DNA from 3 places in the Brevibacillus halotolerans genome. Region 3 is predicted to be linked to each of the others. Evidence: riboswitches for the same ligand, from Rfam matches in the RefSeq annotation. Region 3 holds a riboswitch; each other region holds the start of a gene.
What was found. Region 3 has a riboswitch for S-adenosylmethionine ahead of O0550_RS17900 (Na+/H+ antiporter NhaC family protein). Riboswitches for the same ligand answer to the same signal wherever they lie in the genome.
Positions count from the first base shown of each region.

Region 1 (2,204 bases), on a different contig from region 3:
GTTGTTAAAAAGCGAAACGTCCCACCATAGACATCCTCGGCCACTACCAAGTGATCGCCACTTGAAAATAAAAGAAATACGCTGGAAATGGCAGCCATTCCAGATGAAAAAGCAAAACCCCGTTCTCCCCCCTCTAACGCGGCAATCGTTTCTTCTAACGCCTGCCGCGTAGGGTTCCCTGATCTTGCATAATCGTAGGTACCAGGCTGATCAATATCTTGTTGATGAAAAGTAGAGGCTTGGTAGATTGGGATGCTTGAAGCTCCCGTTACACGATCTATTCCACACGCACCATGAAGGATTTTGGTTGCAAAGTTCATCGGATACACTCCTCTATTTGTAAACATTTATCCAAAGCAAAGGTTAGGTCAGCGATCAAATCTTTTGGATGTTCAACTCCTACTGATAGACGCAACAATCGGTTGCAGACTCCTACATGCTCCCGTACTTCTACTGGTATATCGGCATGTGTCTGTGTTGCAGGATAGGTGCATAAGGATTCTACACCGCCTAGGCTTTCTGCAAATGAAATCACTCGTAATTGCTCTAAAAAGATAGCGACCATCGATTGTTCCTTAATGCGAAAGGAAACCATTCCACTGTAGCCACTTGCTTGTTTCGTCTGACTATCATATCCCGGATGAGTAGGTAATCCAGGGTAAAAGACTTCTGCCACCGCTGGGTGAGTTTGCAAAAATGCAGCCACAGCAAAAGCATTTGATTGATGACGCTCCATGCGTAATGCCAATGTTTTTAATCCACGTATCACCAACCAGCAATCCTGCGGGCCAAGCACTGCTCCTATAGAATTATGCAAGAAACCGATCTTTTCGGTCAGATCAGCACCCTTCGTCACGATCAAGCCAGATAGCACATCATTATGTCCAGCTAAATACTTCGTAGCACTATGAAAGACGATATCTGCTCCTAACTCCAACGGTCGCTGATAATAGGGGGTCATAAATGTATTGTCAACAATGGATAGCAATTGATAGCGTTTGGCAATATCAATCATGCATTTCAAATCTGTAATTTGCATAAGGGGATTGGTAGGGGTTTCGATGAACAAAGCGCGTGTTTGACTAGTAATAGCAGCCTCCACTAGCTCTGGCTGACACATATCAACATACGTGCAGGTTATACCGTATCGTTTCATGATTTGCTCGAATAATCGATATGTCCCGCCATATAGATCAAGCGAAACAACCAAATGGTCGCCGTAGGAGAATAAGCCTACTATTGTTTGTATCGCTGCCATTCCGGAAGAGCAGGCAAAGCCACCGTCTCCTCCCTCTAGATTAGCGATTGCTTCCTCAAGTACCGCTCGCGTCGGATTAGCCGTCCGCGTATAATCAAAACCTGTGCTTTCCCCCAATGCTGGATGTCGGTAAGCTGTTGCATGATAGATCGGAAAGCTAAGCGATCCTGTTGTTTTGTCTTTCCCTACCCCGATTTGTGCCAAACGTGTGTCAATATGCATCCTGTTCCACTCCTCTATCTCGCCTTATTTCCAAACAAAAAAGCCCTCTTTCGATGAAAGAAGGCTTTGGCTACGCAAAGAAATCCGTAAGCAAACCTTCTCATCTTTCAGAACAAAATTGTCCTGCAGGAATTAGCACCATCTTGCAATAAACAAGTGGTTGCCGGGCATCAACGGGCCAGTCCCTCCGCCTCTCTGGATAAGAAGTCATGCTATTCAATTTGTGTTGATTCTAAAATTATCAGACACTTTAAACGATGTCAAGTGGTTTTCTTTCGCATCAATCAAAAAAGGCTGCCGAATAAATTCGACAGCCTTTTTCTAAAAGAACGGTATTACGCGTTCAATTTGCTTTTAGCAACTGCTGCAATGTCGTTGAAAGCTGCTTTATCGTTAACAGCTAGATCAGCCAACATTTTGCGGTTTACTTCAACACCAGCTAGTTTCAAACCGTGCATTAAACGGCTGTAAGAAAGACCATTCATGCGAGCTTGTGCATTGATACGAGTGATCCACAATTTGCGGAAGTCACGTTTTTTCTGACGACGGTCACGATAAGCGTACATCAGGGACTTCATTACTTGTGCATTAGCGGATTTAAACAGACGGTGTTTAGAACCAAAGTAACCTTTGGCTAATTTCAAGATTTTCTTATGACGACGACGTGTCACAATGCCACCTTTTACTCTTGGCATAATCAATTCCTCCTGATCTGTAGCATGGC
Region 1 is NZ_JAPTNK010000001.1:427,851-430,054, reverse strand. Features, by position in the region: gene O0550_RS01875 (aminotransferase class I/II-fold pyridoxal phosphate-dependent enzyme) at 1-320, opposite strand, end outside; gene O0550_RS01870 (PLP-dependent transferase) at 317-1,480, opposite strand; SAM riboswitch class I at 1,578-1,686, opposite strand; gene rplT (50S ribosomal protein L20) at 1,816-2,175, opposite strand.
Region 1: another riboswitch for S-adenosylmethionine. It lies ahead of O0550_RS01870 (PLP-dependent transferase); the one in region 3 lies ahead of O0550_RS17900 (Na+/H+ antiporter NhaC family protein).

Region 2 (2,204 bases), on a different contig from region 3:
ATGATTACGTCTTTGTATAATGGTGTCCGGTTTATAGGAGTAGCGTTGGGGCCTCCGATTTTTACGTGGTTATTGGGATTTTCGACGAAAGTTATGTTTTATTCGATTGCTTCTGTCACGTTACTATTTGCTATAATTGCATTTTTTACTATAACGCCGCAAAAGGGCAGCAATTCTCAAGGAGCTTCGCAGGAGGGAACTGTTAAAAAGGAATCTTCAGCAGACGGGAATTCAATGGATTCGTCAAGATCAGCCGGTACTAAAAGTGAAGCCGATTCCTCTACCAAGGAAAAGAATCTTTTGGATCAGAAGGCTTTGGATGAGATGACTTTGTTATTAGAAATGCGAGAGGAAACAAAAGATCAGCAAAAACAGGAGCAATTGAAAAAGGAACTGGGTTTCGACCTAGGAGATTTGTTTGAAAAGCTACTTACCAAAAAAGAAAAAGACAAAACGAAATAGATGCTTAGCCTCCAGGTTTTGGAGGTTTTTTTGTATTCTACTATTTCTATAAAAAAATGACTGCTAACAAAAATAAACAAAAGTAAAAACAAGGGTGGTTCTATTGACATTTCAAGTAACGATGATATGATAATGTATAAATTGAATCCGATAATTTTATAACAACTTCTTATCAAGAGCGGTGGAGGGACTGGCCCTATGAAACCCGGCAACCTTGATTCATTCAAAAGGTGCTAAATCCAGCAGAAGTATTTCTGAGAGATAAGAAGAATGGCAGATACATAGACATGAAGCCCTTCTTCTTAGAGAGAAGGGCTTTTTTGCATAGGTTTTTTTTCACAGACAAATGAATCACAAAGGGCGGTCAAAGAGGAAAAAATGTATCCTTGCAAGCATATAACCAAGTATTCCGATATAAAAATAAGGTATTAGAGAAAAGTGGGGGAACTTACGTATGTATCTGTTAAAAAGAATATGTACCATGCTCATAACATTATGGATTATTGTGACACTAACCTTTGTCATTATGCATCTTATACCGGGTGATCCATTTGCTACTGATTCGCAAATGCTGCCGGCTGATGTCGTCCAAAATATGCGGGAAAAATATAATCTGGATAAACCAATGGCACAACAATATTTGTTATATCTAAAGGATTTGGCCCAGTTGGATTTAGGACCTTCCATACAATCAAAATCACGTGATGTAAATACATTGATTGCTTCTGGATTTCCTGTATCGGCAACACTAGGTCTACAAGCGCTATGTTTAGCTTTATTTCTTGGTATTTCCTTAGGAATTATCGCAGCCCTTTATCATCATAAATGGTTGGATTACGTTTCGATGTTTATTGCGATCATAGGGATTTCTGTCCCAAGCTTCATTCTGGCTCCACTGCTAATCAAATTAGTTGCGGTTGAGTGGAAGCTTTTGCCGGCTGCCTCCTGGGGATCATGGAAACATTCAATCCTGCCGTCTGTTACATTAGCGGTCGGTCCTATGGCTATTATCGCCCGCTTTGTTCGGGCTAGCATGCTTGAGGTTTTTAGTCAGAATTACATGAAGACGGCAGAGGCAAAAGGCTTACCTACATTTGCAATCGTGGTAAAGCATGGCATTCGTAACGCCTTGATACCAGTGTTAACCTTTATCGGTCCGTTGTTTGCAGCGCTGATTACGGGCACGTTTGTAGTTGAAAAAATCTTTGCCATTCCAGGCATTGGCAAGTATTTCGTAGATGGCATCTTTAATCGTGATTATCCAGTTGTGATGGGAACAACGGTTTTTTATAGCACGGTCCTGATCTTGTCGTTGTTTTTGATCGATGTATCATACCGACTGGTGGACCCAAGAATTAAGCTAACGAGCAAGGGGGACTAACAGATGGCGCAATCTTCACTGCATTCTGAACAAGATCATCTTTTTCGACCTGTGGATAAACGAGTTTTTGAGAAGCATCAGATAGATCGTCCTAGCCTAAGCTATGGCAAAGAAATACTGCGAAAAATCATACAAAACAAGCTGGCGATGCTTGGTTTCAGTTTATTAATCCTTGTGGTCATGCTTTCGCTGATCGGTCCACATCTAGTAGCCTTCAGTCCAGAAAAACAAGATTTGATGCTTGGAAATCTCAAGCCTTCCAGTACTCATTGGTTTGGGACAGATGATTTAGGACGAGATATGTGGGCGCGAACCTGGGCAGGTGGACAGATTTCTCTTTTTATCGGCTGTATTGCAGCAA
Region 2 is NZ_JAPTNK010000002.1:110,680-112,883, forward strand. Features, by position in the region: gene O0550_RS03390 (MFS transporter) at 1-462, shown strand, start outside; SAM riboswitch class I at 629-730, shown strand; gene O0550_RS03395 (ABC transporter permease) at 917-1,843, shown strand; gene O0550_RS03400 (ABC transporter permease) at 1,847-2,204, shown strand, end outside.
Region 2: another riboswitch for S-adenosylmethionine. It lies ahead of O0550_RS03395 (ABC transporter permease); the one in region 3 lies ahead of O0550_RS17900 (Na+/H+ antiporter NhaC family protein).

Region 3 (2,204 bases):
TACTTTCTCTTTTTTGGCATGAAAATGATCTTTATCAAAATCTCTAATAATGTATTGAGATTTACTTTGTTCGACATCACCGTTTATTGAGCTAAGATGGTAAAAGCCCTCATAGCCCTCTGTGTACTCTGGCGCCTCTTCTTCAGGAAGTTGTGCATGGAATTCCATTGCTAGCTTACTAGCGTTTAGCATTTTATTTTTGGCTGTTCCAGGATGCGTGCTAACCCCCCTAAAAGTAAGCTTGAGTTCTGCGGCGTTAAAGCTTTCATACTCCAAGCCACCTAGTGGCCCTCCGTCCATTGTGTACGCAAATTTCGCACCAAAAGCTGCCACATCAAAATGAGCCGGCCCTCTACTGATTTCTTCGTCAGGAGTGAACGCCACCCTAATTTTCCCATGTTTAATTTCCGGATGCTTTAGCAAATAATCCATGGCGGTCATAATTTCAGTGATACCCGCTTTATCATCTGCTCCAAGCAAGGTTGTCCCATCGGTCGTAATCAATGTGTGACCCTTGTAGGACGGTAGCTCTGGAAATAATTCCGGTGATAAAACAATGCCCCGTTCCTTATTTAGCGTAATGGCTTTACCGTCAAAATTTTCGTGAACCTGCGGATTAACATTTTTGCCTGTAAAATCCGTGGCAGTATCTAGATGGGATAAAAAGCCGATTACGGGAACCTGCTTATCCGTATTTGCAGGGAGTGTCGCCATGACATATCCATTTACATCCATCGTAACCTCTGAAAGTCCCATCGCCTTTAGTTCTTCAACTAGCAATTTACCCAGCTCTAGCTGACCTGGTGTAGACGGAACTGTCTGACTCTGGGCATTGGATTGTGTATCAATCTGTACATATCTTGTAAAACGCTCTATGATATCCTGCTTCACTCAAATTCACTCCCTTTTTCATTACATCTTTTTTTATTATACCGTTTGATGGGCGATATTTCCATTTGCTACTCCTATTGCTAACCTATCAACTAGAATCGGGGATTACCGGCTTACCTACAAGTACAAGCATTCCTATATGCGGAGTAGTCTTTCTTAAGAATCTATTGATGATAAAAAATGGAGCTAGGCTGTAGTATCCTCGGCATAATTTAAGTTTCACTAAAAAATATTTGACATTTTTCTCAGAAAAGAGTAAAGTAGAAAAAGCTTAAGCATCCGAGAATAAAATATGAAACCTTCTTATCAAGAGAGGCGGAGGGACTGGCCCTTTGATGCCTCGGCAGCGGACTCGTATTTAGAGTGCTGTGCCAAATCCAGCAAGCATGTGCTTGAAAGATGAGAAGAGTGATTCTTATCCCATATAAGACCTCTTCTCACGAGAAGAGGTCTTCTTCATTTTTTCTCAGAAAAAGGTAGAAATAGAGAGGGTGTTATTGATGAATCAGACAAAAGGAAGTGCGTTGGCTTTATTGCCTCTTGGTATATTTTTAGCACTATTTATTGGCTCTGGAATTATTACTGGAGATTTTTATCAGCTACCTATCATTGTTGCTATTTTGATCGCAAGTACGGTGGCATTAGTCATGAACCGAAAAGAGAGTTTTACCACAAAGGTAGAACGATTTGCTAAAGGTGCAGGTAATCCAAATATCGTTATTATGTTATTAATCTTTGTATTAGCTGGTGCGTTTTCTCAAACAGCTCAAGGTATGGGTAGTGTTGAGGCTACCGTAAACCTAGCCCTTTCCGTTTTGCCTCATGGTCTTCTAGTTGTTGGTTTATTTGTAATCGGATCATTTATTTCACTAGCAATGGGGACATCCATGGGGACTATTGCTGCATTAGCTCCAATTGCCGTAGGAATCAGCCAACAGACTGATATCTCTGTTGCATTCACAATGGCTACTGTTGTCGGAGGAGCTATGTTCGGAGATAATTTATCATTTATTTCTGATACGACAATTGCCGCGGTACGCACGCAAGGAACAGAAATGAAAGATAAATTCAAAACCAACTTTTTAATTGTATTACCGGCGGCCATTTTAACTTGCATCCTATTAATCGTGCTTACATTAGGAAGTCATACAAATATTACAGTTGGAACCTTCAATTGGGTCAAAGTGTTACCTTATGCAGGAGTGCTGCTTGCGGCCTTGCTTGGCTGGAATGTACTTGTGGTTCTAATGGGAGGAACTGTTTTATCAGGTGTCATCGGAATGATAGATGGAAGCTACACACTTGCCACATTC
Region 3 is NZ_JAPTNK010000015.1:106,697-108,900, forward strand. Features, by position in the region: gene pepT (peptidase T) at 1-891, opposite strand, end outside; SAM riboswitch class I at 1,192-1,297, shown strand; gene O0550_RS17900 (Na+/H+ antiporter NhaC family protein) at 1,392-2,204, shown strand, end outside.